One region of the Streptomyces sp. NPDC053755 genome, then DNA from elsewhere that is predicted to be linked to it. Evidence: riboswitches for the same ligand, from Rfam matches in the RefSeq annotation. Region 1 holds a riboswitch; each other region holds the start of a gene.
What was found. A riboswitch is a leader RNA that binds a small molecule or an ion and turns the genes downstream of it on or off. The one in region 1 is predicted to bind cobalamin.
Positions count from the first base shown of each region.

Region 2: another riboswitch for cobalamin. It lies ahead of AB0K65_RS25540 (energy-coupling factor ABC transporter permease); the one in region 1 lies ahead of AB0K65_RS24305 (cobalamin biosynthesis protein).
Region 3: another riboswitch for cobalamin. It lies ahead of cobN (cobaltochelatase subunit CobN); the one in region 1 lies ahead of AB0K65_RS24305 (cobalamin biosynthesis protein).
Region 4: another riboswitch for cobalamin. It lies ahead of AB0K65_RS27170 (ABC transporter substrate-binding protein); the one in region 1 lies ahead of AB0K65_RS24305 (cobalamin biosynthesis protein).

Region 1 covers NZ_JBFASK010000028.1:35,767-42,669, reverse strand. The annotation lists gene AB0K65_RS24320 (hypothetical protein) at 1-735, opposite strand, end outside; gene AB0K65_RS24315 (inorganic phosphate transporter) at 1,190-2,452, shown strand; gene AB0K65_RS24310 (hypothetical protein) at 2,464-2,685, shown strand; cobalamin riboswitch at 2,794-2,939, shown strand; gene AB0K65_RS24305 (cobalamin biosynthesis protein) at 2,972-3,952, shown strand; gene AB0K65_RS24300 (cobyric acid synthase) at 3,949-5,496, shown strand; gene AB0K65_RS24295 (putative cobaltochelatase) at 5,543-6,903, shown strand, end outside.
Region 2 covers NZ_JBFASK010000031.1:41,781-48,683, reverse strand. The annotation lists gene dhaK (dihydroxyacetone kinase subunit DhaK) at 1-667, shown strand, start outside; gene dhaL (dihydroxyacetone kinase subunit DhaL) at 829-1,404, shown strand; gene AB0K65_RS25545 (PTS fructose transporter subunit IIA) at 1,401-1,808, shown strand; cobalamin riboswitch at 1,852-2,092, shown strand; gene AB0K65_RS25540 (energy-coupling factor ABC transporter permease) at 2,121-2,819, shown strand; gene AB0K65_RS25535 (energy-coupling factor ABC transporter substrate-binding protein) at 2,819-3,160, shown strand; gene cbiQ (cobalt ECF transporter T component CbiQ) at 3,167-3,916, shown strand; gene AB0K65_RS25525 (ATP-binding cassette domain-containing protein) at 3,913-4,758, shown strand; gene AB0K65_RS25520 (NADPH-dependent 2,4-dienoyl-CoA reductase) at 5,181-6,903, shown strand, end outside.
Region 3 covers NZ_JBFASK010000001.1:285,100-292,002, reverse strand. The annotation lists gene AB0K65_RS01285 (precorrin-2 C(20)-methyltransferase) at 1-868, opposite strand, end outside; gene AB0K65_RS01280 (precorrin-8X methylmutase) at 865-1,500, opposite strand; gene cobG (precorrin-3B synthase) at 1,515-2,864, opposite strand; cobalamin riboswitch at 2,905-3,050, shown strand; gene cobN (cobaltochelatase subunit CobN) at 3,085-6,702, shown strand; gene abc-f (ribosomal protection-like ABC-F family protein) at 6,719-6,903, opposite strand, start outside.
Region 4 covers NZ_JBFASK010000036.1:34,391-41,293, forward strand. The annotation lists gene AB0K65_RS27140 (DUF6215 domain-containing protein) at 1-197, opposite strand, end outside; partial or broken gene AB0K65_RS27145 (potassium transporter TrkA) at 429-698, shown strand; partial or broken gene AB0K65_RS27150 (cation:proton antiporter) at 713-983, shown strand; gene AB0K65_RS27155 (hypothetical protein) at 1,048-1,512, opposite strand; gene AB0K65_RS27160 (hypothetical protein) at 1,601-2,920, opposite strand; gene AB0K65_RS27165 (methyltransferase domain-containing protein) at 3,061-3,699, opposite strand; cobalamin riboswitch at 3,843-4,026, shown strand; gene AB0K65_RS27170 (ABC transporter substrate-binding protein) at 4,173-5,156, shown strand; gene AB0K65_RS27175 (iron ABC transporter permease) at 5,174-6,331, shown strand; gene AB0K65_RS27180 (ABC transporter ATP-binding protein) at 6,328-6,903, shown strand, end outside.

The DNA of each region.
Region 1 (6,903 bases):
GGCGGCCCGCAGGGCCATGGTGGCGCCGGTCCCCCAGCCGTGCAGCACGACGTCCACGGCGCCCCGGCGGACGGCGTAGCGGATGGCCGCGTCGACGTCCCGCCACGCGGAGTCGCCGAGGTGGGCGAGCCCGTCCGGGGAGGCCGGCGCGCCCTCGTCGCCGCGGTGGGCGACGCACAGGACGGGGATCTGCCGGCGGGTGAGGAAGGGGACGAGGTTGAGGGGGTGCCGGCGGCTGGTTCCGAGGCCGTGCACGGCGATGACCCAGGTGGGGCGGGGGCCGGGGATCAGCCAGCCGGGCAGGCTGCCCAGCTCGCCGGGGATCTCGACGTCCTCGTAGACGACGCCGACGGCGGTGCGGGGGGTGCCGGAGTGCAGCTCGGGGGTGAGCCGGACGCGGGCGCCGGGTTCGAGGGTGCCGAGCTCGACGCGCTCCAGACGCCGCACGACGGTGTCGGCGGTGTGCGGGACGCGGTCGAGGACGGGGCCGACGAAGCCGTGGAAGTCGGGACCCTCGATGCCGTACGTCCCGGGACGCAGGGAGGCGAGGCTGCGGGTCAGGGTGACCGTGCCGGGGCCGGTGGCGTGCACGGTGAGGCGTGGGTCTCCGGGCATGGGCCGCCCGGACGCCGCCTTGAGGGCGGCGTCGCCCGCGTAACGGCCGACCGCCACCGCGGCCGCGCCGACACCGATCAGAGTGGTGACGGCCGCTGCCGTCGCTGTAGCCGGGCGCACCGTCCCAGTGTCGGTACGCGGGCGGCGGACTGCCACCCGGGAAGCACGGCGGGCCGGGCGCGACGCCGCGCGGGAGGCGCCCTGGCGGCGGGTCGCCCCTCGGGGACCGCGTGCGACCGGCGCGTTGTCCCAGGGGACGCGCGAACGGCCACGGGAGAGTGACATGGGTCACTCCGGCGGGTCCCTCGTGCGGTTGAACCGGTGCACGCGCGGTCCACGGGCTGACACGGGGCGTGCGGAGCGGAAAGGAGGGAAGTCGCGTGTGCCCCGGTACGGCCCGGATTACCCGGGGTTGCGCGGTGACCGCATCGTGGACGGAAACCGCCTCCGGGACCGTAAGCGGAATGCGCCGACACCGGATCGGGTCACCACACCGCCCGGCCCAGTTCATCTTCCGTTCACCCAGGTTGCTTACGTTCGACGAGCCACTGACGTCAAACGATTGCCTGGGTAAATGGAACACATCACGCTGCTGCTCGCGATTGTGGTCGTGACAGCTCTCGTGTTCGATTTCACGAACGGTTTCCACGACACCGCCAACGCGATGGCGACGACCATCTCGACCGGTGCCCTCAAGCCCAAGACGGCGGTGGCCATGTCCGCCGTGCTCAACCTGGTCGGCGCGTTCCTGTCCGTGGAGGTCGCCAAGACGATCTCCGGCGGGATCATCAACGAACAGGGCATTCGTACCGAAGTGATCTTCGCGGCGCTCGTCGGCGCCATCCTCTGGAATCTGCTGACCTGGCTGCTCGGCCTGCCGTCCAGCTCCTCCCACGCCCTCTTCGGCGGACTCATCGGCGCGGCCGTGATGTCGGCCGGCTGGTCGGCCGTGAACGGCTCGACCATCGTCACCAAGGTCCTCATCCCCGCGATCGCCGCGCCGCTCGTCGCCGGCCTCGCCGCGATGGTGGCCACCCGCCTGACGTACCGCATCGGCGCCAGGACCGACGAGAAGCACACGGCCAAGGGCTACCGCGCCGGCCAGATCGCCTCCGCCGGTCTCGTCTCCCTCGCCCACGGCACCAACGACGCGCAGAAGACGATGGGTGTCATCACCCTGGCGCTGGTCACCGGCGGCGTCCTCGTCCCGGGCTCCAACCCTCCCATGTGGGTCGTCGTCTCCGCCGGTGTCGCCATCGCTCTCGGCACCTACCTCGGCGGCTGGCGCATCATCCGCACCATGGGCAAGGGCCTCACCGACCTGCGGCCGCAGCAGGGCTTCGCCGCCCAGACCAGCGCCGCCACGGTCATCCTGGCCTCCTCGAACCTGGGCTTCTCGCTCTCCACCACCCAGTCCTGCTCGGGTGCCGTGATGGGCGCGGGCCTCGGCCGCAAGGGCGGCGTGGTCCGCTGGTCGACCGCCACCCGGATGTTCGTCGCCTGGGGCCTGACCCTTCCCGCGGCGGGCCTGGTCGCCGCCGGCGCCGAGTTCCTCACCCAGCAGGGCACCTGGGGCATCGTCGCCGTCGCCGTCCTGCTGATCGCCGGCTCCGGAGTCATCTGGGCGCTCTCGCGCCGCAAGCCGGTCGACCACCACAACGTCACCGACGACGACACCGACGAGCCCGCGGGCGTCGTGACCACCGCCATCGCGGCCGTCACCCCGCCGCCGGCCGGTTCCGTCGCCGCCGTCGCGGACGAGGACCTCAAGACCACCATCCCCTCGCCGGCCCCCACGGACCCGGCAGCCCCCGCGGCCCCCGCCGCCGCGGTGTAAGGACGAACCACATGAAGATCGACTGGGCAGCTCTCGGCTCCGTCTTCGGAGTCAGCCTCGTGGCGACCGTCGCCCTCGTGGGCCTGTTCACCCTCGGCATCGTCGGCCTCTCCAAGCAGGAGCAGGCCGCCGCCCGGGGAGGCTCCGCCACCCTGGCCCGCACCGGCGCGTACGCCTGCTTCGCACTCTGCGCGGCGGCCGTCGCGTACGGCATCTACCTGATCGTCGTCTGACGCGTCACGACACCACCGCCGGGCGGGTCGCACCGAAAGGTGCGGCCCGCCCGGACGTCGTTGTGGGGCTTCGCACACTCTCCCGCCGCAGGTCAAGGGTGAGTTGACGGCTGTTCGCGCCGCGTGGTGGACTTCCGGGGCCATTTACGGCGGCAGAAGAGGAAGTCCGGTGCGAATCCGGCGCGGTCCCGCCACTGTGACCGGGGAGCTGATCCCCGGGAGCCAGGAACTCTCACCGCCGGTCACGTCGAGCCAGGGCGCGGACCCTGAGTGAGGACACAGCGCCATGCCTGGCCGCAGAGCAGCCACCGGTGTATTCGCGTCCACGGACGTCTTCGCGTACGGCGCCTCCGCCGGACTGGCCGTGGACCTGCTCCTCGGCGATCCGCGCCGCGGCCATCCCGTCGCCGCGTTCGGCAGGACCGCCGGAGCCGTCGAGAGCCTCCTGCGGCGCGACCACCGCGGGTGGGGCGCGCTGCACACCGCCGTCTGCGTGGGCGGCACGGCCGCCCTGGGCGCCCTCGCCGCCCGTACCGTACGGAACCGGCCCGCCGCGTCCGCCGCCCTGACCGCCGCCGCCGTGTGGGCCGTCGTCGGGGGCACGACCCTGGGCCGGGAGGCCCGGGCCGTCGGCGGGGCGCTGGCCGCCGGAGACCTGGACGTGGCCCGCGAGCGGCTGCCGCATCTGTGCGGCCGCGATCCGCAGGCCCTGGACGGTCCCGCGATGGCCCGCGCGGTCGTGGAGTCCGTCGCCGAGAACACCTCCGACGCGGTCGTCGGCGCCCTGGTGTGGGGCGCCGTGGCCGGTGTCCCGGGGCTCGTCGGCTTCCGGGCCGTGAACACCCTGGACGCCATGGTCGGCCACAAGTCCCCCGCCTACCGCCGCTTCGGCTGGGCCTCGGCCCGGCTCGACGACCTCGCCGGCTGGCCGGGAGCGCGGCTGACGGCCGTGCTCGCCGCGGCCGCGGGCGGCGATCCCCGCGGGGCGCTGCGGGCCTGGCGCGCCGACGCGGCCGCGCATCCGAGCCCCAACGCCGGCCCCGTCGAGGCCGCCTTCGCCGGAGCGCTCGGCGTGCGGCTGGGAGGGACGCTGTCGTACGGCGGCCGGGTGGAACACCGGCCGGTGCTCAACGCGGAGGGCCGGGACGTGGACGTGGCGGACATCGAGCGTGCCGTACGGCTGTCGCGCCGGGTGACCTGGCTGACGCTGGCGGTCTGTGCGACCGGACGGGCCCTGGCGGGCGCGATGAAGCGGAGGAACGCATGACAGGCGGGGGGCTGCTGGTCGCCGGGACCACGTCCGACGCGGGCAAGAGCGTCGTCACGGCGGGGATCTGCCGCTGGCTGGTGCGCAAGGGGGTGAAGGTCGCGCCGTTCAAGGGGCAGAACATGTCCCTGAACTCCTTCGTGACCAGACAGGGCGCGGAGATCGGCCGGGCGCAGGCCATGCAGGCGCAGGCCGCGCGGGTGGAGCCGACCGCCCTGATGAACCCGGTGCTGCTCAAGCCGGGCAGCGACCGCTCCAGCCAGGTCGTGCTGATGGGCAGGCCGGTGGGCGAGCTGAGCGCCCGGGGATTCTTCGGAGGGCCCGGCGGGTCGTCCCCCGGGAAGCTGCTGCACGGAGGACGGCGGCAGGAACTCTTCGAGCCGGTCCTCGCGTGCCTGGAGGAGCTGCGGAGCACGTATGACGCCGTGATCTGCGAGGGGGCGGGCAGTCCGGCCGAGATCAACCTGCGGCGCACGGACATCGTGAACATGGGCATCGCGCGGGCCGCGCGGCTGCCGGTGCTCGTGGTCGGCGACATCGACCGGGGCGGGGTGTTCGCCCAGTTCTTCGGGACCACGGCGCTCCTGGCGCCCGAGGACCAGGAGCTGATCGCGGGCTATCTCGTGAACAAGTTCCGGGGGGACGTCTCGCTGCTCGAACCCGGGCTCGACATGCTGCTCGGCCTCACGGGGCGGCGGACGTACGGCGTCCTGCCCTACGCCCACGGCCTCGGCATCGACGAGGAGGACGGACTGCGGGTCTCCCTGCGGGGCGCGGTGCGCGAGTCCGTCGTGGCGCCGCCGCTCGGCGAGGACGTGCTGCGGGTCGCGGTCTGCGCCGTGCCGCTGATGTCCAACTTCACCGATGTGGACGCGCTGGCGGCCGAACCGGGCGTGGTCGTGCGGTTCGTGGACCGGGCCGAGGAGCTCGTCGACGCGGACCTGGTGGTCGTGCCGGGCACGCGCGGGACCGTGAAGGCGCTGGCCTGGCTGCGGGAACGCGGCCTCGCCGACGCGCTGGCCCGGCGCGCGGCGGAGGGCCGGCCGGTGCTCGGCATCTGCGGCGGCTTCCAGGTCCTCGGCGTCCGCATCGAGGACGACGTCGAGTCGAAGGCGGGCGCCGTGGACGGGCTCGGGCTGCTGCCCGTCCACGTCCGCTTCGCGCCCGAGAAGACCCTGGCCCGGCCGGTCGGGGAGGCGCTGGGCGAGCGGGTGGAGGGATACGAGATCCACCACGGCATCGCCCGGGTGGACGGCGGCGAACCGTTTCTGGACGGCTGCCGGGTCGGCTCCGTCTGGGGCACCCACTGGCACGGCTCGCTGGAGAGCGACGGCTTCCGCCGGGCGTTCCTGCGAGAGGTCGCGGCGGCGGCCGGGCGCCGTTTCGTACCGGCGCCGGACACGAGCTTCGGAACCCTGCGCGAGGAGCAGCTGGACCGCCTCGGCGACCTGATCGAGGAGCACGCGGACACGGACGCGCTGCTGCGGCTCATCGAGAACGGCCCGCCGGCCGGGCTGCCGTTCATCCCTCCGGGCGCACCGTGACGCCCCGCCCCGCCCGACCCCCACGAGTTGAAGGAGTGACCGCCCGATGAGCACCCGGTATCCGTTCACCGCCGTCGTCGGCATGGACGACCTGCGGCTGGCGTTGCTGCTGAACGCCGTCAGCCCGGCGGTGGGCGGTGTCCTCGTACGCGGCGAGAAGGGCACCGCCAAGAGCACGGCCGTCCGTGCGCTGGCAGACCTGCTGCCTGAGGTGCCGGTCGTCGCGGGCTGCCGCTTCAGCTGCGACCCGGCCTCTCCCGACCCCGGCTGCCCCGACGGGCCGCACGATGACGCCCCGGCCGCCGCGCGGCCCGCGCGGATGGTCGAACTGCCCGTCGGCGCCTCCGAGGACCGGCTGGTGGGCGCGCTGGACATCGAACGGGCCCTCGCCGAAGGCGTGAAGGCCTTCGAGCCGGGGCTCCTCGCGGACGCGCACCGCGGGATCCTCTACGTCGACGAGGTCAACCTCCTCCACGACCACCTGATCGACCTGCTCCTCGACGCCGCCGCCATGGGCTCCTCCTACGTCGAGCGCGAAGGCGTCTCCGTGCGGCACGCGGCCCGCTTCCTGCTCGTCGGCACGATGAACCCCGAAGAGGGCGAGCTGCGGCCGCAGCTGCTGGACCGCTTCGGTCTGACCGTGGAGGTGGCGGCTTCCCGGGAACCCGAGCAGCGGGTCGAGGTGGTGCGCCGCAGGCTGGCGTTCGACGACGACCCCGCCGCCTTCGCCGCCCGCTGGGAGGGCGAGGAGAGCGCGCTGCGGGACCGGATCACGGCCGCGCGGGCCCTGCTGCCCCGGGTGGTGCTCGGCGACGCGGCGCTCCTGCGGATCGCCGCCACCTGCGCGGCGTTCGAGGTCGACGGCATGCGCGCCGACATCGTCATGGCCCGCACGGCGACGGCGCTCGCCGCGTGGGCGGGCCGGACGGACGTCACCTCCGACGACGTACGGCAGGCCGCGCTGCTCGCCCTCCCCCACCGCAGGCGGCGCAACCCCTTCGACGCGCCCGGCCTGGACGAGGACAAGCTGGACGAGACGCTGGAGCGGTTCAAGGCCGAGGACGAGGACCCGGATCCGGATCCCGAGGGTCCGGGCCCCGACGGTCAGGGTCCCGACGACGGGCCGGGCGGAGGCGGAGGCGGGGTGCCGCCGCAGGGCGAGGGGCCCGACGGGTCCGCTGAGAGCGCCGGCCCGGCCGAGCCGCCCCGCGAGGCGGAGCCGGAGGCGACGCCCGAGCCCGAGCCGGCGGCCCAGGACGGACCGGCCCCCGCGCCCGGCGGTGGCACCGGTCAGCGTGCCGCCGTCCGAGCCGCCGAACCGTTCCGTACGAAGATGCTCAGCGTGCCCGGACTGGGCGAGGGCGCGGCCGGGCGCCGCTCCCGGGCCCGTACCGAGCACGGCAGGAC
Region 2 (6,903 bases), on a different contig from region 1:
CGTGCTCAACTTCGAGATGGCCGCCGAGCTCGCCGAGGACGAGGGCATCCAGGTCGCCCGGGTCCTGGTCGACGACGACGTGGCCGTGACGGACGGCCTCTCCACCGCCGGGCGGCGCGGGACGGGTGCGACGCTCTTCGTGGAGAAGATCGCGGGAGCCGCCGCCGAGGAGGGCGCTCCGCTGGAGCGCGTCGAGGCCCTCGCCCGGCGGGTGAACGGGCGGTCGCGCTCCTTCGGCGTGGCGCTGAGCTCCTGCACGACACCCGCGAAGGGCAGCCCCACCTTCGACCTGCCGCAGGGCGAGCTGGAGTTGGGGATCGGCATCCACGGCGAGCCGGGGCGGGAGCGGCGCGCGATGATGACCTCGCGGGAGATCGCGGACTTCGCCGTCGATGCCGTACTGGACGACCTGCGGCCGTCGGGTCCCGTCCTCGCGCTGGTCAACGGCATGGGGGCCACGCCGCTGCTCGAGCTGTACGGGTTCAACGCCGAGGTGCAGCGGGTGCTCGGCGAGCGCCGGATCCCGGTCGCCCGGACCCTCGTCGGGAACTACGTGACCTCCCTCGACATGGCCGGCTGCTCGGTGACGCTCTGCGAGGCCGACGAGGAACTGCTACGCCTGTGGGACGCGCCCGTGCGGACGGCTGCCCTGCGCTGGGGCCGGTGAGAAGGAGAGTGCCCGAAGTGACCGGACCGACCGAGCCGACCGCTGGACCCGTACCGAACGCACCGACCGGCCCCGGCAGCGCCGCCGCGGCACGCGCGTCGGCCGACGCCGCCCGACCGCCGGCGGCCCACGGGGCCGACGCGCTCGACGCCGCGTTCTTCCTGCAGTGGCTGGCGATCGCCGCGGCCGCCGTCGACCGGGAGGCGGACCGACTGACCGATCTCGACTCCGCGATCGGCGACGCCGACCACGGAGCCAACCTCAGGCGGGGTTTCGCCGCCGTGACGGACCTCCTGGAGAAGGAACCCCCCGCGACGCCGGGAGGCGTGCTCACCACCGCGGGGCGACAGCTGATCTCCACCGTCGGCGGCGCCTCGGGGCCGCTGTACGGGACGCTCCTGCGCCGTACCGGCAAGGCGCTCGGCGAGGCCCCGACCGTGACGCGCGAGGCGTTCGCCGAAGCGCTGGCGGCCGGGGTCGCCGCCGTCGCGCAGCTCGGTGGGGCGCACGTCGGCGACAAGACGATGCTGGACGCGCTCGTCCCGGCGGCCGAGGCCCTGCGCGAGTCCTTCGAGGCGGCCCGGACGGCGGCCGAGGAGGGCGCGCTGGCCACCGTGCCCCTCCGGGCGCGCAAAGGCCGCGCCGGCTATCTGGGCGAGCGCTCGATCGGGCACCAGGACCCGGGTGCCGCCTCGTCCGCGCTGCTGGTCGCCGCCCTCGCGGAGGTGGCCCCGTGACCGGCGGCCGGGTCGGCATCGTCCTCGTCTCGCACAGCGCCGCCGTGGCCTCGGCCGTCGCCGAACTCGCCAGGGGACTCTCCGGTGGCGGCGCCACCGCGCCGATCCTGCCCGCAGGAGGGACCCCGGACGGCGGTCTCGGCACCAGCTCCGCGCTGATCGCCGAGGCCGCGAAGGCGGTCGACCAGGGCGCCGGTGTCGCCCTGCTGGTCGACCTGGGCAGCGCCGTGCTGACCGTCAAGGCGCTCCTCGCCGACGGCGACGAACTTCCGGAGGGGGCGCGGCTCGTGGACGCGCCCTTCGTCGAGGGGGCGATCGCCGCGCTCGTCACGGCCACGGCCGGCGGGGATCTGGCCGCCGTGGAGGCGGCGGCCGCGGAGGCGTACACGTACCGAAAGGAGTGAGAGAGGGCGCGAGAGACTCGTCACACACCGTCCGCACGGGCCTCCGTGTTGTGATGCGCCTGGTCAACCCACTAATGTCACAGCGCCTTGGTGTACGGGAAACCGGTGCGGTACCGGTGCGGCCCTCGCCACTGTGATCGGGAAGTCCGGCTCCACCCTCTGGGGGGCAAGACCCTTCAGGGGAGCCACTGCACCACCGCGGGAGACCGTTGCGGTGTGGGAAGGCGGAGCCGCGACGGCATGACCCGTCAGCCAGGAGACCGGCCAAGGTGCGTTGTCCATCCACGAGGTGCTGGAGAGGGTCTCCCGATCATGCATATAGCCGAGGGCTATCTACCCCCCGTGCACGCGGCCGCCTGGGGCGTCGCGTCCGCCCCCTTCGTCGTCCACGGCGTCCGTGCCCTGACCCGCGAGGTCAAGGCCAATCCCGAGTCCACCCTGCTGCTGGGTGCGTCCGGTGCGTTCACCTTCGTTCTGTCCGCTCTCAAGCTCCCCTCGGTGACGGGGAGTTGCTCCCACCCCACCGGCACGGGGCTGGGGGCGATCCTGTTCCGGCCGCCGGTGATGGCGGTCCTCGGCACGATCACCCTGCTGTTCCAGGCCCTGCTGCTCGCGCACGGCGGGCTCACCACGCTCGGCGCCAACGTCTTCTCGATGGCGATCGTCGGACCCTGGGCCGGGTACGGGGTGTACCGGCTGCTGCGGCGGTTCGACGTGCCGCTGATGGTGAGCGTCTTCTTCGGAGCGTTCGTCGCCGACCTGTCCACGTACTGCGTTACCAGCGTGCAGCTCGCGCTGGCCTTCCCGGACCCGGGAAGCGGCGTCGTGGGCGCGCTCGCCAAGTTCGGCTCCATCTTCGCCGTCACGCAGTTGCCGCTGGCGGTCAGCGAGGGCCTGCTGACGGTGCTCGTGATGCGGCTGCTGACGCAGTCGAGCAAGAGCGACCTGACCCGGCTCGGGGTGCTGCTCCCGGGCGACCGGAAGACCGAGAAGGCGGAGGCGAGCGCGTGATGAGCCGTAACGCGAAGATCAACACGCTGCTGCTGCTCGTCGTGGCCGCCCTGGCCGTGCTCCCGCTGGTGCTGGGGCTCGGGGACCACAAGGAGGAGCCCTTCGCCGGGGCCGACGGCGAGGCGGAGGCGGCGATCACGGAGATCGCTCCCGACTACGAGCCGTGGTTCAGCCCGCTCTACGAGCCCCCGTCCGGCGAGATCGAGTCGGCGCTGTTCTCGCTCCAGGCCGCCCTCGGCGCCGGTGTCCTCGCCTACTACTTCGGGCTGCGCAAGGGCCGCAGGCAGGGCGAGGCCCGGGCCGGGGCCAAGCCGCCGGCGACGCCGTCCGGCGACGAGTAGGCGCGGATGCTGCCGATCGACGCGGCGGCGCACAGCAGTCGCTGGCGCCGCCGTCATCCGTGCGAGAAGGCGGCTCTGGGTTTCGGCCTGACGCTGTGCGCGGTGTGCCTGCCGCCGTGGCCGGGGGCCGTGCTCGTCGCCGCGGCCACCCTCTCGGTGCTCCTCGGTCCGGCCGGTGTCCCGGGACGCCGGCTGTGGCGGGCGTTCCGCGTTCCGCTGGGCTTCTGCGTGACGGGCGCGGTTCCGCTGCTGTTCGAGGTGGGCGGTCCGCGCGGTGTCGTCGCCCTGGCACCGGACGGTCCCGCGCACGCGGGCGAGCTGCTGCTGCGGACCGCGGCCGCCTCCCTGGGGGTGCTGCTGTTCGCGTTCACCACGCCCGTCTCGGACGTGCTTCCCCGGCTGGTCCGGGCGGGGGTGCCGGCCCCCGTCGTGGACGTCGCCCTGGTGATGTACCGGATCAGCTTCCTGCTCCTCGACGCGATGGCGAAGATCCGCCAGGCGCAGACGGCCCGACTGGGGCTGACCACGCGGGCGGCGACCTGGCGCTCGCTCGCCGGACTCGGGGCGACGGCGTTCGTGCGCAGCTTCGACCGGGCGCAGCGCCTGCAGACCGGGCTGGCGGGGCGCGGGTACGACGGGACCCTGCGGGTCCTGGTGCCCGCCGCCCCCGTCTCGCGCCGCTTCCTGGCGGCTACGGCCGGGCTGCTCGTCGGTCTCGTCGCGCTCACCCTCGTACTGGAAAGGTCCCTGCCGTGAGTCTTCGTTCCCCTGTCGTGGAGCTGGTGAGGGCGGGCTTCGCCTACGAGGACGGGCCCGCGGTCCTCGACGGGATCGACTTCGCCGTGCCGGAGGGGCGGTCGCTGGCCCTGCTCGGCAGGAACGGCAGCGGCAAGACGACGCTGCTGCGCCTGCTCAGCGGTGGTCTGCGGTGCGCGAGCGGCGCCCTGCGGCTGGACGGCGAGGAGGTGTCGTACGACCGCAAGGGGCTGACCCGGCTGCGGACGACGGTCCAGCTGGTCGTGCAGGACCCGGACGACCAGCTGTTCGCGGCCTCGGTGGGTCAGGACGTGTCGTTCGGGCCGATGAACCTGGGGCTGCCGGAGGAGGAGGTACGGCTCCGGGTGCGCGAGGCCCTGGAGGCGCTGGACATCGCGGCCCTGGAGGACCGGCCGACGCATCTGCTGTCGTACGGGCAGCGCAAGCGGGCGGCGATCGCGGGAGCGGTGGCGATGCGTCCGCGCGTGCTGATCATGGACGAGCCGACGGCCGGGCTTGATCCGCACGGTCAGGAGCGGCTGCTCGACGTGCTGGTGCGGCTGCGGGACGCGGGGACGACGGTGGTCATGGCGACCCATGACGTGGATCTGGCCCTGCGCTGGGCGGACGAGGCGGCGGTCCTCGCCCCGGACGGCCTGCGGACCGGGCCGGTGACCGACCTCCTCGCGGACGACGCGCTGCTCTCCTCGGCACGGCTCCGCCGGCCGTGGGGCATGGCCGTCGCCCGGCTGCTGCGCGCCCACGGCCTGCTGTCCGCCGACGCCGACGGTCCCCGCACGGCGGAGGAGCTGGACGCCTGGGCGGGGGCGGGCAGGCCGTAGCGGGCGGACGCCGACCGAGCCGGGGCTGAGCGGGACGGGCGCCCGTCCGAGCGCCTCAGCGGGCGGGGGGACCGGTACGGGTCCCACCCCGCCCGCCGCCCGTGTGCGGCGGCCGGCACGGGGTCGTGTCCGTCCACCCCTGGCGGTGGGGACCCGGAGCCCTTCCGCCCGCGGCCGGCCCGCACCGGCCCCCGTCCGTCGCTGGGGGACCCGCCCGCGGGCCATCCGTCCGTGGGGCGGGGCGGGTGGACTCCGTCCGTTCGTGGGGGCGGGGCGGGTCGGCTCCCCCAGTCCGTGGGGCGGGCCGGGTCCGTGCCCGGACGTAGCGCAGATCACGCCCCCACCGTTATGCAACTTGTTGCACAAGTCGCCTCGGGTCGTCTACAACAGGGCGTGACGATCCTGCGCGAGGAGGCGCCCCGATGGCCCCGACCACCCCGTACCCGCACCTGCTGAGCCCGCTCGACCTCGGCTTCACCACCCTTCCCAACCGGGTGCTCATGGGGTCCATGCACGTCGGGCTCGAGGAGACCGAGAACGGCTTCGCGCGGATGGCCGCCTTCTACGCCGAGCGTGCCCGCGGCGGAGTCGGCCTCATCGTGACCGGCGGCATCGCCCCGAACGAGGCCGGTCGCCCCTGGGACGGCGGCGCCAAGCTCAGCACCGACGAGGAGGTCGCCGAGCACCGGCTCATCACCGACGCCGTGCACGAGGCCGGCGGCAGGATCGCGATGCAGATCCTGCACTTCGGGCGGTACGCCTACCACCCCGCCCTCGTCGCGCCCAGCCCGATCCAGGCGCCGATCAGCCCCTTCGTACCGAACGAGCTGACCGATGCCGAGGTCGAGCAGACGATCGAGGACTACGCCCGCTGCGCCGAGCTGGCCAAGGCCGCCGGATACGACGGCGTCGAGGTCATGGGCTCCGAGGGCTACCTCATCAACGAGTTCATCGCGGCCGCCACCAACCGGCGCACCGACCGGTGGGGCGGCCCTTACGAGAACCGGGTCCGCTTCCCCCTGGAGATCGTCCGACGCATCCGCGAGCGCGTCGGCGAGGACTTCATCCTCGTCTACCGGCTCTCGATGCTCGACCTCGTCCCCGGCGGCTCGACGCTGGAGGAGGTCGTCGCGCTCGCCAAGGAGATCGAGGCGGCCGGCGCCACCATCATCAACACGGGCATCGGCTGGCACGAGGCCCGCATCCCCACCATCGCCACCTCCGTGCCCCGCGGCGCCTACACCTGGGTCACCAAGAAGCTGATGGGGGCGGTGAGCATCCCCCTCGTCACCAGCAACCGCATCAACACCCCCGAGGTAGCCGAGCAGATCCTCGCCGAGGGACGCGCGGACATCGTCTCCATGGCCCGGCCGTTCCTCGCGGACCCCGACTTCGTCGCCAAGGCCGCGGCCGACCGCGCCGACACGATCAACACCTGCATCGGCTGCAACCAGGCCTGCCTCGACCACACGTTCAGCCTCAAGATCACCTCCTGCCTGGTGAACCCGCGCGCCTGCCACGAGACCGAACTGGTCCTCTCCCCCACCCGCCGGGCCAAGCGGATCGCCGTCGTCGGCGCGGGGCCCGCCGGGCTCGCCTGCGCGGTCTCGGCCGCCGAGCGGGGACACACGGTCACCCTGTTCGACAGCGCCGCCGAGATCGGCGGTCAGCTGAACGTCGCCAAGCGAGTGCCGGGCAAGGAGGAGTTCAACGAGACGCTCCGCTACTTCCGCGTCCAGCTCGACGCCCGGGGCGTCGACGTCAGGCTGGACACCACGGCCACGCCCGACCTCCTCGCCGCGTACGACGAGGTGGTCGTCGCCACCGGCGTCACCCCGCGCACCCCCGAGATCCCGGGCATCGACCACCCCAGCGTCGTCAGCTACCTCGACGTCCTGCGCGACGGCGCGCCCGTCGGCGAGCGGGTCGCGATCATCGGCGCCGGCGGAATCGGCTTCGACGTCGCGGAGTTCCTCACCGACGGGGGCGAGGGCGCGAGCCAGGACGCGGAGACGTACTTCCGCCAGTGGGGCGTCGACACCGGCTACGCGGACCGTGGCGGGCTGCGCGCTCCCGAGCGCCCCCGGCCCCCGCGCCAGGTGCACCTGCTCCAGCGCAAGTCGACCAAGGTCGGCGCCGGCCTGG
Region 3 (6,903 bases), on a different contig from region 1:
GGACCGGCACCCGGTCGACGTAGGTGGTGTAGCCGACCAGGTCGTCGGCGTTGACCAGCGCGCCGCGCGACTCCGGCGTCAGCCAGGGCGCGCCCGCCGGGCCGGTGCCGACGACGACGACCTCGCCCCGTTCGCGTACGGGCGCCTCCTGATCGATGCGGGAGGGCAGCACGGCCACCGAGAAGTAGGGGACCGAGGCCGGGTCGACCTCGGCCAGCGTCGCCGTCCGCTCGCCGGCCATGAACGCCCGCTCGACGTATCGCGCGTCGTCGAGCCGGCCGGCCCGCTCCAGGGCGCGCCGCACGGTCGGGAAGGTCCGCCCCAGCTTCATCACGACCGCCGAGTCGGTGCCCGCGAGCCGGGCCGTCAGCTCGTCCTCCGGCAGCGTGCCGGGGATGATCGTCAGGACCTCCTCCGCCTCGCACAGCGGCTCGCCGAGCCGGGCGGCGGCGGCGCTCACCGAGGTCACGCCGGGGATGACCGTCGTGTCGTAGCGGTGTGCAAGACGCTTGTGCATGTGCTGGTACGAGCCGTAGAAGAGCGGGTCCCCCTCGGCGAGGACGGCGACCGTGCGGCCCGCGTCCAGGTGGGCGGCGAGCCGTGCCGACGCCTCTTCGTAGAAGTCGTCGAGCGCGCCCCGGTAGCCGCCGGGATGGTCGGTGGTCTCCACGGTGAGCGGGTACATCAGCCGCTCCTCGACGTGGTCCTCGCGGATGTGCTCGGCCGCGATGGAGCGGGCGATGGACCGGCCGTGGCGGGCCGAGTGGTACGCGATCACGTCGGCGGCCGCGATGGCCCTCACGGCGGCGACGGTCATCAGGTTCGGGTCGCCGGGGCCGAGCCCGACCCCGTACAGCTTGCCGCTCATGCCTGGATCTCCGCCTCGGTCGCGATCGCGTTGACGGCGGCGGCCGTCATGGCGCTGCCGCCGCGCCGTCCCCGGACGACGAGGTGGTCGACGCCGGAGGCGTGCGCGGCCAGCGCGTCCTTGGACTCGGCGGCGCCGATGAAGCCGACCGGTATGCCGAGGACGGCCGCCGGGCGGCCGGCGCCCTGCTCGATCATCTCCAGGAGGCGGAAGAGGGCGGTGGGCGCGTTGCCGATGGCGACGACCGAGCCTTCGAGGCGGTCGCGCCACAGCTCCAGGGCCGCCGCGCTGCGGGTCGTGCCGAGTTCGGCGGCGAGGGCGGGCACGGAGGGGTCGGAGAGGGTGCAGACCACGTCGTTGTCGGCGGGCAGCCGCTTGCGGGTCACCCCGCTGGCCACCATCTGCGCGTCGCAGAGGATCGGCGCGCCGGCGCGCAGGGCGGCGCGGGCGCGCGAGACGACCTCGGGCGAGTAGGCGAGGTCACGGACGAGGTCGACCATGCCGCAGGCGTGGATCATCCGGACCGCGACCTGGCTGACGTCGGCGGGCAGACCCGCGAGATCCGCCTCGGCGCGGATCGTGGCAAAGGACTGGCGGTAGATCTCCGCGCCGTCCTTCTCGTAGTCGAACATCCTGTTGCTCTCGCTCATCTCGTGGTGGGTGTACGGGCTGTCGCCACAGCGGCCGCCAGTTGCGTTCTCGGGGTGGGGACGCCGTCGACCTCGTACGTTCCGTCGCCGGTGGCGACGACGTCGACCCAGGTGCCCTTGGGGTGGCCGCAGCGCCGTGCGCAGCCGGAGAAGTGGACGGGGAGCCCGCCCGCGCCGTGGCCGGGGGTCGCGTCCGCCCGGACGTCGGCGAGCGACTTGGCGCACCCGGGCCGTCCGGTGCACGCGCCCACGCCGAGCCACGGGGAGCCGGCGCGGGTGATCAGTCCGGCCTCGGCGAGGGCGTCGAGCCGCGCCCCGGCGGCCGCGCGGTCGGCGAGGCCGGTCACGACGGCTCCGCGCCACGGAGTGAGCCGCAGCTCGCCGTCGTCGCCGTCGTCGGGAGCGAGGGCGCGCAGCTGCGCGGAGGTGAGGCGGCCGAGCGGGACGGCGACGGCGACGGCGTGCTTCCCGGTCAGGGGGTGGGCGTGGACGCCGGGGAGCGGGGCCGCGCCGCCGCTGTCCGGACCCGCCGCGCCGGGAGCGTCCGGCCCCACGGGTGCGGCCGGGACGCCCGCGCGGTCGAGCGCGGCCGCGAGGTCCGGCGCGACGCCCTCGGGGAGTTCGCGCACACGCCAGGCGCCCGTGCCGGCCTCGCGGGCGGCGGCCAGGAAGGCGTCGGCGGCCGCGAGGGCGGCGCGGGGCGCGTCGGCGGCCGCGACCCGGAAGACCCGGCACCCGGCGACCCGCAGCAGCGCGCCGGATCCGGAGGCCCGTGACGAGGTCGCGGGCGGCGCGGAGAGGGCGGAGGAGTGCCCGGACGTTGAGAACAACGTCACATCCGCGCCGAGTCCGCCGACGTCGTCGCGCCCGTCGTCCAGGGCGAAGAGAAAACGACCGGAAAGCGCCGTCGTCCAGTCCCGCGAGCACAGCAGGGCGTCCAGCTCGCGCGCCCACAACTGCACGTCCTGGCAGCCGTTTCCGTCGACTCCGGCCAGGGGTGAGGCGACGATGTTCCGGACGCGCTCGTGGGTCACGGAGGGCAGCAGTCCGGCCGGGGCCAGCAGCCCGGCGAGGGCCGCCCCGCAGTCCTCGCCGAGGCCGCGCAGCTCCACGTTCCCCCGTGAGGTGACGCTGATCCGGCCGTCGCCCAGCTCGTCCGCGGCCAGGGCCAGACACCGCACCTGACGTGCCGTCAACTTTCCCGCGGGCAGGCGCAATCGCGCCAGGCGGCCGTCGTCGGCGGGGTGCAGTCGCAGCGCCCCGGGGCAGGCATCGCCACGGTCCCGTATGAGAGGTTCGCCCTGGTTGGGCGTTGTGGGTGGGGTGGGCGGCATGGCGGCGAGCATACCCACGAGGATCCGGCCGACCCTTCGGGCCGCCGCGCGCAGGATCTACTATGCAGACGGCATGGGGTCCCAGGACCCCGGGGAGGAAGCCCGGTGAGATTCCGGCGCGGTCCCGCCACTGTGAGCCCGTCCCGGAAACGGGGGCCGGGTGAGTCAGGAACTCCCGCCGTCCACACGACCACCCGGGGCGCGGACAACCCCGAGGAAGGCCTGCGCTCGCATGCGAATTCTGTTGCTGTCGCACTCCGACACCGACCTGCTCAGCGCCCGCGCGGCCGGCGGCCCGGTCGCCTACCGGTTCGCCAACCCCTCCCGCCTCGGCCTCGACGAGCTGCCGGGCCTCCTCGACGACACCGACCTCGTCGTCGTCCGCCTCCTCGGCGGGCTGCGCGCGTGGGAGGACGGACTGGACGCCCTCCTCGCCGAGGGCCAGGCCCGTCCCGTGGTCGTCCTCAGCGGCGAACAGGCCCCCGACGCGCAGCTCATGGAGGCCTCCACGGTCCCCATCGGCGTGGCCACCGAGGCCCACGCCTACCTGGCGCACGGCGGCCCGGACAACCTGGAGCAGCTCGCCCGGTTCCTCGCCGACACCGTGCTGCTCACCGGCCACGGCTTCGAGGCCCCGGCCGCCGCCCCCACCTGGGGGCCCCTGGAGCGCGAGCCGGGGAACGCCGACGGCCCCACGGTCGCCGTGCTCTACTACCGCGCCCACCACATGAGCGGAAACACCGCCTTCATCGGCGCCCTGTGCGACGCCCTCGAGGACGCCGGCGCCCGCCCGCTCCCGCTGTACGTCGCCTCCCTGCGCGCTCCCGAGCCCGAGCTGCTCGACCGGCTGCGCGGCGCCGACGCGATCGTCACCACCGTCCTCGCGGCCGGCGGCACCAAGCCCGCCGAGGCCCAGGCGGGCGGGGACGAGGAGGCCTGGGACGCCGGCGCGCTCGCCGCCCTCGACGTGCCGATCCTCCAGGCGCTCTGCCTCACCGGCTCGCGCGCGGCCTGGGAGGAGAGCGACGAGGGGCTCTCCCCGCTGGACGCCGCCGGCCAGGTCGCCGTCCCCGAGTTCGACGGCCGGCTGATCACCGTCCCGTTCTCCTTCAAGGAGATCGACGAGGACGGCCTGCCCGCGTACGTCGCCGACGCCGAGCGCGCGGCCCGCGTCGCCGGGATCGCCGTCCGCCACGCCCGCCTGCGGCACATCCCGAACGCCGAGAAGAAGCTCGCCCTGGTCCTCTCCGCGTACCCGACCAAGCACTCCCGGATCGGCAACGCGGTCGGTCTCGACACCCCCGCCTCCGCCGTGGCGCTGCTGCGGCGCCTGCGCGAGGAGGGGTACGACTTCGGGCCCGAGGACGAGATCCCCGGTCTGGTCTCCGGCGACGGCGACGAGCTGATCTACGCCCTGATCGAGGCCGGCGGCCACGACCGGGACTGGCTGACGGAGGAGCAGCTCGCCCGCAACCCCGTCCGCATCCCGGCGGCCGACTACAAGCGCTGGTACGCGACCCTGCCCGAGGAGCTGCGCCGCCACGTCGAGGAGCACTGGGGCCCGGCGCCCGGCGAGATGTTCCTGGACCGCTCCCGCAACCCGGAGGGCGACATCGTCCTCGCGGCCCTGCGGCGCGGGAACCTGCTGATCCTCATCCAGCCGCCGCGCGGCTTCGGCGAGAACCCGATCGCGATCTACCACGATCCCGATCTTCCGCCGTCCCACCACTACCTCGCCGCCTACCGCTGGATCGCCGCCCGCGCCGAGGACGGCGGCTTCGGGGCGGACGCGATGGTCCACCTCGGCAAGCACGGCAACCTCGAGTGGCTGCCCGGCAAGAACGCCGGCCTCTCCGCCGCCTGCGGCCCGGACGCCGCTCTCGGCGACCTCCCGCTGGTCTACCCCTTCCTGGTCAACGACCCGGGGGAGGGCACCCAGGCCAAGCGGCGGGTGCACGCCACGCTCGTCGACCACCTGGTGCCGCCGATGGCCCGCGCCGACTCCTACGGCGACATCGCGCGCCTGGAGCAGCTGCTCGACGAGTACGCGCAGATCTCCTCCATGGACCCCTCGAAGCTGCCGGCGATCCGCGCCCAGATCTGGACGCTGATCCAGGCCGCCAAGCTCGACCACGACCTGGGGATGGAGGACCGGCCCGACGACGACGGCTTCGACGACTTCCTGCTGCACGTCGACGGCTGGCTCTGCGAGGTCAAGGACGCGCAGATCAGGGACGGTCTGCACGTGCTCGGCGGGGCGCCGAAGGGCGAGGCGCGGGTCAACCTCGTGCTGTCGATCCTGCGCGCCCGGCAGATCTGGGGCGGCACGCAGGCGCTCCCCGGCCTCCGCGAGGCCCTGGGGCTCGACGAGTCGGCCGCGACGCTGCGGACCGCGGACGAGGCGGAGGAGAAGGCCAGGGAGCTGGTCGAGGCGCTGGAGGCCGCGGACTGGTCCGTGGACGCCGTCGCCGGGATCGCCGGCGGATACGGCCCCGAGGTCGCGGACGTCCTGCGCTTCGCCTGCGAGCAGGTCGTGCCCCGGCTCGCCGGCACCACGAACGAACTCACGCACGCCGTACACGCGTTGAACGGCGGCTTCGTACCGGCCGGGCCGTCGGGCTCGCCGCTGCGCGGACTGGTCAACGTGCTGCCGACCGGCCGGAACTTCTACTCCGTCGACCCCAAGGCCGTCCCCTCCCGCCTCGCGTGGGAGACCGGTCAGGCGCTCGCCGACTCCCTCCTGGAGCGCTACCGCACCGACAACGGCACCTGGCCGACCTCGGTCGGTCTCTCCCTGTGGGGCACGAGCGCCATGCGCACGGCCGGCGACGACGTGGCGGAGGCGCTGGCGCTGCTGGGCGTCCGGCCGCTGTGGGACGAGGCGTCCCGGCGCGTCAACGGCCTGGAGCCGATCCCGCTCGCCGAGCTGGGCCGCCCCCGCATCGACGTCACCCTGCGGATCTCCGGTTTCTTCCGCGACGCGTTCCCGCACGTCATCGGTCTCCTGGACGACGCCGTCCGGCTCGCGGCCGCCCTCGACGAGCCGGCCGACGCCAACTACGTACGGGCGCACGCCCAGGCCGACCTGGCCGAGCACGGCGACGAGCGGCGCGCCACGACCCGTATCTTCGGCTCCCGCCCCGGCACGTACGGCGCGGGGATCCTCCAGCTGATCGACTCGCGCGACTGGCGCACGGACGCGGACCTCGCCGAGGTCTACACCGTGTGGGGCGGCTACGCCTACGGCCGCGGTCTCGAAGGCCGCCCGGCCCGGGCGGAGATGGAGACGGCGTACAAGCGGATCGCCGTGGCGGCGAAGAACACCGACACGCGTGAGCACGACATCGCCGACTCCGACGACTACTTCCAGTACCACGGCGGCATGGTGGCGACCGTCCGCGCGCTGAAGGGCACGGCCCCCGAGGCGTACATCGGCGACTCCACCCGCCCCGAGACGGTCCGCACCCGCACCCTGGTGGAGGAGACCTCCCGCGTCTTCCGGGCCCGTGTGGTCAACCCGAAGTGGATCGAGGCGATGCGCCGCCACGGCTACAAGGGCGCCTTCGAACTCGCGGCGACCGTCGACTACCTCTTCGGCTACGACGCCACGACCGGCGTGGTCGCCGACTGGATGTACGACAAGCTCACCGAGACGTACGTCCTGGACCCGGAGAACCAGGCCTTCCTCAAGGACGCCAACCCCTGGGCGCTGCACGGCATCGCGGAGCGCCTCCTGGAGGCGGAGTCCCGCGGCATGTGGGAGAAGCCGGACCCGCAGGTCCTGGCGGCGCTGCGCGAGGTGTTCCTGGAGACCGAGGGCGACCTGGAGGACGACGGCACCGAGGACTGACGTCCCGGGCCGCCGCTCACGCCGGACACCGGGCGGCGGCCCACGGCGTCAGTTCCAGACGCCGCCCCCGGAAACCCTCCCGGAGGCGGCGGTCGTGGGTGACGATCACCAGCGTGCCCGGGTACACGGCCAGGGCCGCGTCGAGCTCCTCCACCAGGCCGGGGGAGAGGTGGTTGGTCGGTTCGTCGAGGAGGAGCAGGT
Region 4 (6,903 bases), on a different contig from region 1:
CCCGACGCCTGGCCCGCCCCTCCCGACTCCCCGTCCGCACACGTCACGGGCCGCACGGCGGCGTCGTTCGCGGACGCGTTCTCCCACACGTGCCCCACACCCACGGCGAGGGCCAGCACGGCCACCATTCCCAGGGCCATGACGGCCTGCCCCCACGCGCCCGCGCCTCTCGGAAGCGCGTCGATGTCCTCGGCCATGTCCCCCACCCGCCGTGATTCCCGCCGTGGTTCCCCGCCACGTGCCCGCGGACCTTAACCCGTGATCATCCGGCGCACCAAGGCCTTTCCGGCACGGCGCCGCTCCGGCCCTCCGCGACCTTCCTCCCACGTGCCCGGGATGCGGGCGGATCCCCGGCCCTCAGGGTGGCGACGGGGGGGCGGAGCCGCGCCTTCCGCGCCACTACGACACCACTGACCTGGGGGTTCTCCGTGCCCGCTCCTCGCCTCAGCCGGACCCCGCTACCCGGTTTCGGGGTCCGCTACGACCTCACCACCCGCGAGCACCGGCGCCTTTCGGTGATCGCCCACCGCGACGGCGCACGGACGCTCGACGCGCACCGCAGGACGATCCGGACGAGTGCGCGCTGTCCGTGAAGACCGACCGGTCGTGAGGCGGAGGCCCCGGTCGACGCGCTGATGCCCGCGCACCACAGCCCCAACCTGCCGTCCACCACCGGCCTCGGGCTGGTGACGGAACGGACGCGCCCACCCCGGTGGCCCGGGGCGAGTTCTCCATCGTGATCGCGGGCCTGGCCGTGACGGCGGGCATTCGAGCCCGCGCTCGGCCCCCTGGCCACCGCGTACGCTCTCGTCCTGGTCATCCTCGGCCCGCTCACGCCCCGCTACACCGGACCGGTCGCCACCTACCTCACCGGGCGCCGCCGCGGGAGCACCCCCGGCCCTACGCCGACGCCGGACCGGGCCCAGACCCTCTCGGAGGCGCTGGAGCCGGTGGACGACGCGGGACCCGTCGGCAGGACATGAGCGAGCGACGGACCGGAAGCGCGGGGTGAGGCACGCGGATCCGGTCCGTCGTCGTCCCGCTCGGTCAGAGGAGGACGGAAGAGAAGCTGTCCAGCTGGATCCAGGTGACCTTGTTGGTCGTCTGCGGCCCGAAGACCGTCACGACGCCCAGGGTGTTGGCCTCGACGCGGACGGCGTTGACGCCCTGGTAGTTGTTGCGGGGGCAGATCCCGCGGGTCAGCTTCGGCGGGCGGATCGTGGCGGGCAGGGTGCCCAGCTGGGCGTCGCCGGTGAAGGAGCAGGTGACCGTGCCGCGCAGTTGCAGGTACTCGGTGCCCGCGAGCCGGATGACCCGTGCCTGCGCGGGCGCCTCGGCCACGACGCCCGGGGCGAGCGTGAGGTCCGTCCAGTCGACCAGGAGCTGACACCCTTCCGGTACGTCCGCCGCGGCGGCGGGTGAGGCGGACAGCAGCGGGGTGCCGACGGCGACGGCCGGGGCGGCCAGCACCGCTCCGAGCAGGGAACGGCGGCTGGTGGTGGGGCGGTTCATGCGCGATCCTCCGGATCGGGTAGGACGGGGCGGCGAGGGGGCGGGGCGGCGACGGCCCGGGGCCGTGGGCGACCGGGACGGCGTGCCGTCATCGCCAGGCGACCGAGACGCCGTCGAGGTCGATCCACGTGATGGCGTTGTCGGCGGTGGCGCCGTACGCCCAGAGCGCGCCGTGGACGTCCGCCTCGACGCGGCAGACGCAGCGCCCGTGGAAGTTGTTCCGCGGCACGTTCTGGCGGGCCGGCCGGGTGGGGCGCAGCCGGTGCGGCAGCGTGGCGACCTTGCCGTCCGCCGTCAGGCCGGGAAAGCAGGTCAGGGTGCCGCGCAGCTGGAGGTGGGTGGTGCCGGCCATGGCGATCAGGCGGCCGCGCGGGCGCTGGGCGCCCGGGGCGGTCCCGGCTTCGAGGACGAGGTCCTCCCAGTCCGACAGCACCTTGATCCCGTCCACGGCCGGCCTGGTCGGGTACCAGCCGATCGTGACGTCGCGGGCGAACTCGCTGCCCGGCGTGGTGTTGCTGAACCCGAACAGCAGGCGTGTCTCCCCCGTCGCCGGGTCGACCTCGACGGCGAGCCCCTCGGGTTCCCGCCGCGTGAGGCCGTCGGCGCCCGTGACCACCTGCCGGTCGAGCCGCTGTCCCGTCGTCCACGAGTACGAGGTGAGGAACGTGATCCCCGGGAACTCGCTGGGAAGGGCCGGGTCCTTGTCCTTGTCGTACGGCGCCCACTGGTACACGTACAGGACGTCACCGAGGCTCGCGAACCCCTGGAAGGTGAGCTTCGGCTCCAGCGGGTAGGGCGACGGCACCGCGGGGGTGGTGTCCTCTCCGGCGGGCACCGTGAACGTCGGGCCCACCGGTGCCCAGTCGCCGGCGGCGGCGCCGGTCAGGTCGTAGCGCGTGAAGCGGCGCTCGCCGCCCTGGTGGTACATCACCGTCAGGAGGCCGTTCACCGGGTCGGTCGAAGGCCCGGTGCCGGCGGTGCTGCCGGGCGCGGTGAACTTCCGCTCCTGCGGGATCGCGGCTCCGTCGAGCACCGCCCCGTCCTCGAACCGGAACCGCGTGACGGCCTTGCCGAAGGCCGTGCCCCCGCTCGTGACATGGAGCGGGCCGACCTCGGTCCAGACGTGGCTGTCGGCGCCGACCGGTTCCACGCCCATGGCGAGACCGTGCCCGAAGCCCTTCAGCTGCATCGAGCCCGTACGCACTCCGGTCTGCCGGTCGATGCGGTTGAGGTACATGTTGCCCGCCGACGCCGTGGCCGAGCTCTCCACCTGGAGCACGAAGACGTGCCCGTTGACGGTGTCCGTCGCGATGGCCTGCGGAGCCGGGTTCTTCACCAGGTCCACGGTCTGGAGCAGCCTGCCCGTCACGCCGGACAGGTCGATGCCGTTGGTGTCCGTGTACGCCATGTTCCCTCCCCTGGGTCCTGTCCGGACCCGACCCGTCATGATCACACAGGTGTGCGAGGGGCCGAGCCGCCCCTCGCGACGGCGCGCGAGCCGGGGTGGGGAGGGCCGCACCGACCGGGCGGCTGGTCAGGCGGCTCGTTTCAGGCGGTACGGGTCAGCCGCCACACGTTGTCCACCCGGGTTCCGGACCTGCCGTCGGGCGAGGACAGGGCGCGCTCCACACCCTCCAGGGTGTCCACCCGCCAGGGGTGCGACAGGTCGAGCATCGCGAGCACGCCTTCGAGCGTGGGGAAATCGGCGTCGAACGGGTACTCGTGCTCCTCCATCCAGGAGGGCCACGCGGCGTGCATCGCGATGAGGAGGGTGCCGCCCGGCGCGACCGCTTCGGCGGCCGACCTGAGCACGCCCTCCTGGTCCAGGGCGACGGGCGACTGGAGGAACTGGGCGCTCACCAGACCGAACTCGCCCTTGGGGAAGGTCACTCCGAGTTCGTGCCGCTCGAAGGCCACGCGGTCGGCGAGACCCGCCTCGGCGGCGTGGGCCGCCGCCCGCTCGAGGGCGGTGGCGGAGATGTCCACGCCGGTCACCCGCCATCCGCGCGAGGCCAGCCACAGCACGTCACCTCCCTCACCGCAGCCCAGGTCCAGGGCGGTGCCCGGCTCCAGGCCGGCCGCCTCACGGACGAGGAGCGGGTTCGGGTCGCCGCTCCAGACGCGGGCGCTGGTGCTGTAGCGCTCTTCCCAGAACTCCGTCGGATCGGTGGGCTGCGAGGTCGGCATGAAGGCTCCTTCGGGATGGTCGCGCAGTGCCGGCGGCACCTGGGCCCAGAGTCGCCAAGGCGCGGAAAAACGTCAAACATGCTTGCCGATTCGGCAACTACGCGGCGGGGCCCGGGGCGTGCCCGCTTCCGTTCCGCTCGCGCGGAACCGTAGGATCACCTGGTCATCACCGCGACGGGAGACAGGAAGCCGGTGCGAATCCGGCACGGTCCCGCCACTGTGACCGGGGAGTGCACCCGTCGAGACGCCACTGAGCGCACGCGTGGGAAGGCTGGGGTGTACGCCGATCCGGGAGTCAGGAAACTGGCCTGTCGCGGGCCCGATCCGAGGAGCGCGGACTCCCCAGGAGGCTTTTCTTGTACCCCAGCACGTCCCGCGTGCCCGGCACGCCCCTCATCTCCGGGGCGCCTCGTACGCCCGGCACATGCCCCACCCCGCGCCGGCGTCCGGCCGCCCGTCCGCGACGCCGCTCCGTGCGCGCCGCGGCCCTGGCCCTCGCCCTGTCGGGAGTCCTGCTCACCGGCTGCGGCACCTCGCCGTCCACGGCCTCCGGCCCGAAGGGCCCCGCACCGGCCGCCAAGGGCTTCCCCGTCACCGTCGACAACTGCGGTACGCGCACCACGTACGACAAGCCACCCTCCCGGGTGGTGACGATCCACCAGCACCCCGCGGAGCTGATGCTGGCCCTCGGGCTGAAGAACCGGATGGTCGGCACGGCGTTCCCCGACTCGGACGTCCTGCCCGCTTTCCGGAAGGACTTCGCGGCGATCCCGGAACTGGCCAGGAAGGAGCCGTCGTTCGAGTCCGTCCTCGACGCGGAACCGGACTTCGTCTACGGCGGCTACGCCAGCGCGTTCTCCGAGAACGAGGGACGCTCGCGGAAGGCGTTCGCCGACGCCGGCATCGACACCTATCTCAACCGCGAGTACTGCGGGAAGAAGAAGGTGTCGATGACGGACACGTACGACGAGATCCGCGCGATCGGCTCGCTCTTCGGCGTTCCGGAGCGCGCCGACGCGCTGGTGGCCGACCTCCGGGGCCGCGTCGCGAAGACGACGGAGGCCGTCGAGGGCGCGCCCTCCGTCCCCGTCTTCGTGTACGACAGCGGCGACAAGTCCGCGTTCACCGCGGGGGGCAAGAGCCTCGGCACCGAGGTCATCCGGCTCGCCGGAGGCGCCAACGTCTTCGCCGACCTGGACGACGTCTTCGGTGACGTCTCCTGGGAACAGGTCGTCGCCCGCAAGCCGGAGGTCATCGCCATCTACGACTACGCGGGGGCGGACAGCGTCGAGCGGAAGAAGGAGTTCCTGCTGTCACAGCCGGCCCTCGCCGAGGTGCCGGCGGTACGGAACAAGCGCTTCGTGGTGCTGCCGCTGACCGCGACCCTGGTCGGGGTCCGCGCGCCGTACGCGGTGGAGGACCTCGCCCGCGGGCTGCATCCCGAGCGCTTCCGGTGACGGCCCCGGCCGACGCCGTGTCCGCCGCCGATTCCGTCCCCGTCTCCCCCGGCGCCCCCGCCCGGCCCGCGGATCCAGGCGCCCCGGGCGCCTCCGCGCGGGGCACGGCCCCGCACCGGGGGGCCGGGGCCCGCCGCCGCGCCTTCCCGGTCGCCCTCGCCGTCCTGGCGGTCGTGCTCCTGGCGTCGATGACGGCCGGCATGGCCGTCGGCTCGGTGCACGTGCCTCCCGGCCAGGTCTGGGGCATCGTGACGCACGCCCTCTTCGCCGACTGGTCGGAGCCCACCTGGTCGTCGGCGCGCGAGACCATCGTGCTCGACGTGCGGGCCCCGCGCGTGCTGCTGGGGGCGGTGACGGGCGCCGGGCTCGCGGTGGTGGGAACCGCCATGCAGGCCCTCGTGCGCAATCCCCTCGCGGAGCCGTACCTCCTGGGGGTGTCCTCGGGCGCCTCGCTGGGCGCCGTCGCGGTGATCGTCTTCGGGGTGAGCCTCTTCGGACCGGTCTCCCTGTCGGCCGCCGCGTTCGCCGGCGCCCTGCTGACCCTCCTGCTCGTGTACACCACGGCCCGGTCCGGCGGCCGGATCACCTCGGTGCGCCTGGTGCTGTCGGGGGTGGCGTTCGCCTCCGTCCTCACGGCGGTCATGGACGTCCTGCTGCTGACCAGCGACCGGGGCAACGAGGCACGGGCCGTCCTCGCCTGGACCCTCGGGGGGCTGGGCGGTGTCCAGTGGGGCACCCTGTGGCTGCCGGGCGCCGCGCTCGCGCTGGGCATCGCGGTCCTGCTGACGCGGGCCCGTTCGCTGAACCTGCTGCTGGCGGGTGAGGAGGCGGCCGCGACGATGGGACTCGACGTGGCCCGGTTCCGGGCCCGCACATTCGTGCTGCTCTCGCTGGTCACCGGGGTCCTGGTGGCGGCCGCCGGGCCGATCGGGTTCGTGGGGCTGATGATGCCGCACACCGTGCGGCTCTTCGTCGGCGGCGACCACCGCCGGGTGCTGCCGACGGCAGCCCTGGGCGGAGCCGTGTTCCTGGTCTGGGCGGACATCGCGGCGCGGACGATCGCGGCGCCGATGGAGATTCCCGTCGGTGTCCTCACGGCGCTGTGCGGGGGCCCGTTCTTCCTGTGGCTCATGCGCCGGGACGCCCGGCGCACGGCCGACCGGGGAGCGCCGTGACGGCGGCCGAACTCGTCGTCGAGGGCGTCACGCTCGCGGCGGGGGCGCGCCGGCTCGTACGGGACGTCTCGCTGACCGCCCGGCCCGGCGAGGTGATCGGCCTCGTCGGGCCCAACGGCAGTGGCAAGTCCAGCCTCCTGCGGGCCGTCTACCGCGTGCTGCGCCCGGAGGGCGGGAGCGTGCGGGTGGACGGCACGGAGGTCCGGTCGATGCCGGTCCGGCGGCTCGCCCGAACGCTGGCCGCCGTGGTGCAGGAGAGCGGTGCGGACTTCGACCTGACCGTGCGGGACGTGGTCTCCATGGGACGCACGCCGCACAAGCGGCTCTTCGACGGCGACACCGGGGAGGACGCCCGGATCGTCGGGTCGGCGCTGGAATCGGTGGACGCCGCCGAACTGGCCGACCGCTCCTTCGACCGGCTGTCCGGCGGCGAACGCCAGCGCGTGCTCATCGCCCGCGCACTGGCCCAGCAGCCCGCCCTGCTGGTCATGGACGAGCCGACCAACCACCTGGACATCCGCCACCAGCTGGAGGTGCTGGGTCTCGTGCGCCGGCTCCCGGCCACGGTCCTG